Regions from separate parts of the Streptomyces sp. NPDC021019 genome, predicted to be linked through region 1. Evidence: riboswitches for the same ligand, from Rfam matches in the RefSeq annotation. Region 1 holds a riboswitch; the other holds the start of a gene.
What was found. Region 1 has a riboswitch for cobalamin ahead of metE (5-methyltetrahydropteroyltriglutamate--homocysteine S-methyltransferase). Riboswitches for the same ligand answer to the same signal wherever they lie in the genome.
Positions count from the first base shown of each region.

Region 2: it holds a riboswitch for cobalamin, as region 1 does, so the genes downstream of both, ACH4RG_RS11175 (cobalamin biosynthesis protein) here and metE (5-methyltetrahydropteroyltriglutamate--homocysteine S-methyltransferase) in region 1, are expected to answer to the same signal.

Region 1 is NZ_JBIRQR010000006.1:4,350-8,412, forward strand. Features, by position in the region: gene metE (5-methyltetrahydropteroyltriglutamate--homocysteine S-methyltransferase) at 1-1,460, opposite strand, end outside; cobalamin riboswitch at 1,645-1,791, opposite strand; gene ACH4RG_RS27245 (hypothetical protein) at 2,169-2,366, shown strand; gene cobF (precorrin-6A synthase (deacetylating)) at 2,455-3,243, opposite strand; gene ACH4RG_RS27255 (protein kinase) at 3,386-4,063, opposite strand, start outside.
Region 2 is NZ_JBIRQR010000002.1:53,101-57,163, forward strand. Features, by position in the region: gene ACH4RG_RS11165 (anion permease) at 1-1,115, shown strand, start outside; gene ACH4RG_RS11170 (hypothetical protein) at 1,128-1,358, shown strand; cobalamin riboswitch at 1,509-1,641, shown strand; gene ACH4RG_RS11175 (cobalamin biosynthesis protein) at 1,779-2,765, shown strand; gene ACH4RG_RS11180 (cobyric acid synthase) at 2,806-4,063, shown strand, end outside.

The DNA of each region.
Region 1 (4,063 bases):
TGGAAGGAGAGGACCTCGCGGATCTCGTTCTTGATGCGCTCCTCGTACCCGGCCTCGTCGATCCGCCCCGCCCGCAGGTCGGCGCGCGCGGTGCGCACGTCGGTGGTCTGCGGGAACGAGCCGATGGTGGTCGTCGGCAGCAGCGGCAGCCCGAGGTGGGCCCGTTGGGCGGCGGCGCGTTCCGGGTACGGCTGGGAGCGGCGGCCGTCCGCGTCGGTGACGGCCGCCGCACGGGCGCGGACGGCGGGGTCGCGGGTGAGCTCGGCATCGGTACGGGAGGCCAGGTCGGCACGGTTGGCGGCGAGTTCGGCCGTGATGGTGTCCGTGCCGCCGCCCAGGCCGCGGGCCAGGACGACGATCTCCTCGGTCTTCTGCTGGGCGAAGGCGAGCCAGCGCGCGATCTGTGGGGCGATTCCGTGCTCGGCGTCGGCGTCCAGCGGGACGTGCAGCAGGGAGCAGGAGGCGGAGACGTCGACCCGGTCGGCGAGGCCGAGGAGGGTGCCGAGGGTGGCGAGCGACTTCTCGTAGTCGTTGATCCAGATGTTGCGGCCGTTCACGACACCGGCGACCAGGCGCTTGCCGGGCAGTCCGCCGGCCGCCGCGAGGTCGTCGAGGTTCCCCGCGCCGGACTCGGTGAAGTCCAGGGCCAGCCCGTCGACGGGGGCCTTGGCCAGGACCGCCAGCGCTTCGCCGAGCCGCCCGAAGTAGGAGGCGACCAGCAGTCGGGGCCGGTCGGCCTGTCCGCCGAGCTCGCGGTAGGCGCGGGCGGCGGCGTTCAGCTCGGCCGGGGTGCGGTCCTGGACGAGTGCGGGTTCGTCCAGCTGCACCCACGTGGCGCCCGCCGCGCGCAGGTCGGCGAGGACCTCGGCGTACACGGGAAGCAGCCGGTCCAGGAGGGTCAGCGGCTCGAAGCCCTCCGCCACCCCGGGGGCCGCCTTGGCGAGCAGGAGGTAGGTGATGGGTCCGACCAGCACCGGCCGGGGCGTCAGACCGAGGGCCAGCGCCTCCTGGAACTCCGCGACCTGCTTGGCGGAGTCGGCGGAGAACAGCGTGTCCGGCCCCAACTCAGGGACGAGATAGTGGTAGTTGGTGTCGAACCACTTCGTCATTTCCAGCGGTGCGACGTCCTGCGTGCCCCGGGCCATGGCGAAGTAGCCGTCGAGGGCGTCGGCGTCGACGGCCTCGCGGTGCCGCTCGGGGACGGCGCCGACCATGACGCTGGTGTCCAGGACATGGTCGTAGTACGAGAAATCACCGGTCGGCACCTCGTGGACTCCGGCCTCGGCGAGCCGCTGCCAGGTTCCCCGGCGCAGCCCGGCGGCGGTCTCCCGGAGTGCGTCGGCGTCGACGCGGCCCTGCCAGTAACCCTCGACGGCCTTCTTCAGTTCACGGTTCCGGCCCTGGCGGGGGTAGCCGTACACGGTGGCCTGCGCTGCCGCGGCTGCGGGCTTCGCTGTCACGTGACTCTCCTTCGCGAGCGTGTCTGCGGGACAGACCCCGGACGGGACGCGGACGCGAAGGGATGACGCCTCGGGCGGAGACCGGGACACGAGGAACCGTGTCCGTCCGCCCGATGGTCACGCCGACCCGCCCACGAGGTCACCGGGATCTCCGCACGCGAACGGTCGCGTGCGGGCAACGGGCAGGTCTTCGGACTCGCGGGCACGTCTGCCGGGGCGGACACCTAATGGCCGTCGCTTCCCAGACCCGGCCGGGCCCAGTGCGTATGACGGCGGTCGTTCCCACTCACCGCTGCGGGGCAGTCCCGGATTCCCACCGGGTTCCCTCTTACGACACCCCGCCTGGCGGACGGGGCGAACCAGCTGCGCCGATCAGCCTAAGCGGGCGCCCGGCCCGCGCACACCGTTGTTCACACTTCGGATGGTGACGTGGGACACGGGTCGGTGAACTCCCCCGACTCCGGCTCGGACCCCGTCGCGGCGGGACACACCATGCCGGGCCACGCCTGTTCTCCGCCCGTTCGGCCGTTCGTCAGCCGCGTGCTGACCACTGGTCAGGTCGAGCGCGTCCACTGGACGTGACAGTGACACAGATGTAACCGAATGGCGTAGGGACTGCGGAACCACCGAGCGTCACAAGCCGTTCTTCTTCCCACTACACGGCCGCCGACCCGCGGCGAGGCCGACCGAGGAAACGGAATACGCCAGATGAAGAAGACAGTCGGGTGGGCCCAGGACGGCGACGACTGGACGATCACCGTGAACGGCACGCTGTATCGCGCGATCGAACGACCGGCGGACGGCCGGGTGCACAACTACCTCGTGCGGGGCGACGACCTCACCGCCGAATGCCCGAGCCTGGGGCACGGGCTCGGCATGATCAGGGCGCACGAGACCGGGCGCTGAACAACCCTGACATCCCTGTCGGTCCGACGACGAGGTGCGGAGGTCCTCCCCGCCCGCGCCTCGACGTGGACCCGTCAGTCATCGGCCGTCAGTCGCCGCCCGCGCCGGGCGGTCGGCTCAGCAGGTAGGTGTCCATGATCCAGCCGTGCCGTTCGCGGGCCTCCGCGCGCAGCCCGCTGATCCGGTCGGCCACCTCGTCGAGCGGGCCGGAGACCAGGATCTCCTCCGGGGTCCCGACGTAGGCGCCCCAGTGGATCCACCATCCCCTGCCCGTCAGCTCCGTGAAGCTCTCGTGGCCGTCGAGCATCACGACGAGGTCGCAGTCCTCGGGGAATCCCTGGGCGAGACGCCGTCCGGGGGTGATGTGGACGGGGCGGCCGACCCGGTTCAGGGTGACGCGGTGCCGGGCGGCGAGGGCGGAGACACTGCTGATGCCGGGGATCACCTCATGGCTGAATTCCACGGTTCCGCGGCCTCGAATGTCGTCGAGGACCGCGAGGGTGCTGTCGTACAGGGACGGGTCGCCCCACACGAGGAAGGCTCCGCACTGCCCCGGTGCGAGCTCTTGGACGATCAGGCGTTCACCGATGTCGGCGCGGCGGTGGCGCCAGTCGTGGACCGCCGAGGTGTAGCGCCCGGCGTCCTGCTGGGTGCGGTCCCGCCACGGGTCCTCGGCATCCACGACCCGGTAGGGGCCGGTCAGGTGTTCGTCGAGGATGTCCCGCCGCAGCCGGGTCAGCGCGTCCTTCTCCTTGCCCTTTCCCAGCACGAAGAAGACGTCGGCCCGGCGCATGGCCTTCACCGCGGCGAGCGTCAGGTGGTCGGGGTCGCCGGCGCCCATGCCGATGACGAGGATGTGACGGGGTGCGTCGCTCATGTCATCCGATCATGCCAGGAGCGGGACGCAGTGGACCTGCCAGGACGTCCGGCCGTGCGTTCGCGGGCAGAGGGGTGGCGCGGTGGAGAACGGCCGCGGGCCCCGGCCGCCGACGGCGCCCCGCAGGACCCCCGTCACCGGATCAGGGGACGGGGGCGGACAGCAGGGTGCCGTCCTCGAAGGTCAGGTAGAGGGAACCGCCGGACACCAGGGCACTGGACGGCCGCATCGAGGGAGCGTCGGCGGCCTCACCCTCCCGAGGCCAGCCGCGGAGCGTGGACCGGCTCGCCACGGCCGTCCCGTGCTCCAGGTCGAAGACCCGCACCCCGCCGTCCCCGAGCACCAGGACCCGGTCACCGGCCACGATGACGGAGTCCTCACCGTTCCAGGTCAGCGACCACTGTTCGCGCCAGGTCCGCGGGTCGAGGGCACTGAGATAGGCGGAGCCCTTCGCCGTGCCACTGCCTCGCACGAGAACCACCTCCTCGTGCCGCGCGCCGTGCAGCATGTCGACACGCGTGTCGCTGACCTTCCTGAGCGTGCGGGTCTCCCGCACCGCTTCCAGACAAGCGACATACGGGGCGCCGCGCCTCGGACCGGGACAGTGGTCGGAGATCCTGTCCAGATCCCTGCCGGTCTTCGGGTCCAGGGTGCGTGTGTCCCCGCCGGTCACCCAGAGACGGTCGCCCGCGATGTCCAACGACTGGGCCTGCGCGGAGGTCATCGCGCGTTCCCACTGCTTCGCGCGGTCCTCGACGGAATACGCGCGGAGGAACACGTCCCCGGCCTCGGCCGGCCCGCCCTCCGCGACGTAGGAGAC
Region 2 (4,063 bases), on a different contig from region 1:
CCGTTCTCAACCTGATCGGCGCGTTCCTGTCGGTGGAGGTCGCCAAGACGATCTCCGGCGGGATCGTCAACGAAGACGGCATCAGAACCGAGGTCATCTTCGCGGCGCTCGTCGGCGCCATCCTGTGGAATCTCCTGACCTGGCTGGTCGGCCTGCCCTCCAGCTCTTCCCACGCCCTGTTCGGCGGACTGATCGGCGCGGCCGTCATGTCGGCCGGCTGGTCCTCGATCAACGGCGGCACCGTCGTCACCAAGGTGCTGCTGCCCGCGATCGCGGCCCCCCTGGTCGCCGGTATCGCCGCGATGCTGGCCACGCGGCTGACGTACCGGATCAACCGGAACGTCACCGACGAGGGTCAGCTCAAGTCGACCGCCAAGGGCTACCGGGCCGGACAGATCGCCTCCGCCGGTCTCGTCTCGCTCGCCCACGGCACCAACGACGCCCAGAAGACGATGGGCATCATCACCCTGGCGCTGGTCACCAGCGGTGTCCTGGCCCCCGGCTCCAACCCGCCCATGTGGGTCATCGTCTCCGCCGGTGTGGCCATCGCGCTCGGCACCTACCTCGGCGGCTGGCGCATCATCCGCACGATGGGCAAGGGCCTGACCGACCTCCAGCCGCCGCAGGGCTTCGCCGCCCAGACCAGCGCGGCGACGGTCATCCTGGCCTCCTCGCACCTCGGCTTCTCGCTCTCCACCACCCAGTCCTGCTCCGGTGCCGTCATGGGCGCGGGCCTCGGCCGCAAGGGGGGCGTGGTCCGCTGGTCCACCGCCACCCGGATGTTCGTCGCCTGGGGGCTGACGCTCCCGGCGGCCGGTCTGATCGGCGCGGGCGCCGAGTACCTGACCAAGCAGGGCCCCTGGGGCATCGCGGTCACCGCGGTCGTGCTCGTGGGCGGCTCCTTCGCCATCTGGCTGGCCTCGCGCCGCCAGCCGGTCGACCACACCAACGTCAACGACACGGACGGGGAGGGCGAGCCCCAGGGCGTCGTCACCACCGCCATCGCCGCGGTCCAGCCGCCGCCCGTCGGCGGCCCGGCCGCCGACCTCGCAACCACCATCCCGGCCCCGGCCCCGTCGCCCGACGACCCGGCACGGCCGCCGGCCAAGGTGTAAGGACAGATCAGCATGAAAATCGACTGGGCAGCTCTCGCCTCCGTGTTCGGTGTCAGCCTCGTGGTCACCGTCGCGCTGGTCGGCCTCTTCACCCTGGGCATCGTCGCCCTCTCCAAGCAGTCCGCCACGGCCGGAAGCAGCGCCGCCGGAGGGTCGGTCGCGCTGGCGCGCACCGGCGCGTACACCTGCTTCGCGGCGTGCGTGGCGGCGGTCGCGTACGGGATCTACCTGATCGTCGCCTGACTCCGCACCCCGCCCCCTCTTCGGGCCGGACACACTCTCGTGTGTCCGGCCCGATGTGTGTCTGCGCACAGTGGAGCCCCGCAGGTCAACAGCGAGTTGACGGTTGTTCGCGGGGCGTGGTGGACTGCCGGAGCCATTTACGGCGACAGCAGAGGAAGCCGGTGCGAATCCGGCGCGGTCCCGCCACTGTCACCGGGGAGCGCTCCCCCACACCGGAACGTCACGGCCCGCTCACGCGGGCTGGAAGGCCGGGGGAACCGCGGATCCGGAAGCCAGGAGACTCTCGTCGCCGGTCACGTCGAACCAGGGCGCGGACCCTGAGTGAGGACATACGCCATGCCCGGCCGCCGTGCACCCCGTCCTGTGCCCCCCACGACAGGCCCTCGCGCCGGAACGCCTCTCCCCGCGACCGGCTGATCCGTGCGTGCCGACCGCGTCTTCGCGTACGGCGCCACGGCCGGGCTGATCGCCGACGCCCTGCTCGGCGACCCCCGCCGGGGCCACCCCGTCGCCGGATTCGGCCGCGCCGCCGCGCGGGTGGAGTCCCTGCTGTGGCGTGACGACCGGGGCCGGGGCGCGCTGCACACCCTCGTCTGCGCCGGAGGCGCCGTGGGGGCCGCCGCGCTGACCGCGCGCGCCGTCCGGGGACGCCCCGCGCTCGCCGTCGCGCTGACCGCCGTCACCGCCTGGTCCGTCGTCGGGGGGACGTCGCTGGGGCGGGAGGCCCGCGCCATCGGCGGTGCCCTGGCCGCCGGGGACCTGGAGGTGGCCCGGGAGCGGCTGCCGCACCTGTGCGGGCGTGATCCGCACTCCCTGGACGGTCCGGGCATCGCCCGCGCGGTCGTCGAGTCGGTCGCCGAGAACACCTCGGACGCCGTCGTCGGCGCGCTGGTGTGGGGGGCGATCGGCGGGGTGCCGGGACTCGTCGGCTTCCGGGCGGTGAACACGCTCGACGCGATGGTCGGCCACAAGTCGCCCCGCTACCGCCGTTACGGATGGGCCTCGGCCCGTCTGGACGACCTCGCGGGGTGGCCCGGTGCCCGGCTGACGGCCGCGCTGGCCGTGGCGGGCGGCGGGCGGCCCAGGGAGGCCGTACGCGCCTGGAAGGCGGACGCGGGGCGTCACCCGAGCCCGAACGCGGGGCCGGTGGAGGCCGCGTTCGCGGGGGCGCTCGGCGTACGGCTGGGCGGGACCCTGGCGTACGCGGGGCGCGTCGAGCACCGGCCGGTGCTGAACGGGGAGTCCGGGCGGGACGTGCGGGGCGCGGACATCGAACGCGCGGTACGGCTGTCGCGCCGGGTGAGCATGCTGGCCCTCGGAGTGTGCGTGGCGGGGCGGACGGTCGCGGGACGCGTGGTCGCGGGACGGTCGTCGGCAGGACGGCAGCGGGGGCGGGGGCGGTCATGAACGGTCCGGCACGGAACGCGGTACGGGAACGGGAGCGGGTATGAGCGGCGGTCTGCTGGTCGCGGGGACCACATCGGACGCGGGCAAGAGCGTCGTCACGGCGGGCATCTGCCGGTGGCTGGTGCGCCGGGGCGTGAAGGTCGCGCCCTTCAAGGCCCAGAACATGTCCCTGAACTCCTTCGTGACCCGGGAGGGCGCGGAGATCGGCCGGGCCCAGGCGATGCAGGCGCAGGCCGCCGGGGTGGAGCCGACGGCCCTGATGAACCCGGTGCTGCTGAAACCCGGCAGTGACCGGTCCAGCCAGGTCGTGCTGATGGGCAAGCCGGTGGGAGAGATGAGCGCCCGGGGGTACCACGGGGGCCGTCAGGAGACGCTGCTCGGGACGGTGACGGACTGCCTGGAGCAGCTGCGGGCCACGTACGACGCGGTCATCTGCGAAGGGGCCGGGAGCCCCGCCGAGATCAATCTCCGGCGCACCGACATCGTGAACATGGGGATCGCCCGCGCGGCCCGCTTTCCCGTGCTGGTGGTCGGGGACATCGACCGGGGCGGCGTCTTCGCGTCGTTCTTCGGGACGACGGCCCTCCTGGGCCCCGAGGACCAGGCGCTGGTCGCGGGCTACCTGGTGAACAAGTTCCGGGGCGACGTCTCGCTGCTGGAGCCGGGCCTGGACATGCTCCACGGGCTGACCGGGAGGCGGACGTACGGGGTGCTGCCGTTCGCCCACGGGCTCGGTATCGACGAGGAGGACGGCCTGCGGGTGTCCCTGCGGGGTGCGGTACGGGAGTCGGTCGTGGCTCCCCCGCACGGCGAGGACGTGCTGCGGGTGGCGGTCTGCGCGGTGCCGCTGATGTCGAACTTCACGGACGTGGACGCGCTGGCCGCCGAGCCGGGCGTCGTCGTGCGGTTCGTGGACCGGGCGGAGGAGCTGGCCGACGCGGACCTGGTGATCGTGCCCGGGACGCGCGGCACGGTGAAGGCGCTGGCCTGGCTGCGCGAGCGTGGCCTCGCGAATGCGCTGGTGCGGAGGGCCGCGGAGGGCCTGCCGGTGCTGGGCATCTGCGGCGGGTTCCAGGTGCTCGGCGAGCGGATCGAGGACGAGGTGGAGTCGCGGGCCGGCGTCGTGGACGGGCTCGGGCTGCTGCCGGTGCGCATCCGCTTCGACCGGGCCAAGACGCTGGCGCGGCCGGTCGGTTCGGCGCTGGGCGAGCCGGTGGAGGGGTACGAGATCCACCACGGGGTGGCCGACGTGCGGGGCGGGGAGCCGTTCCTCGACGGGTGCCGGGTGGGGGCGGTGT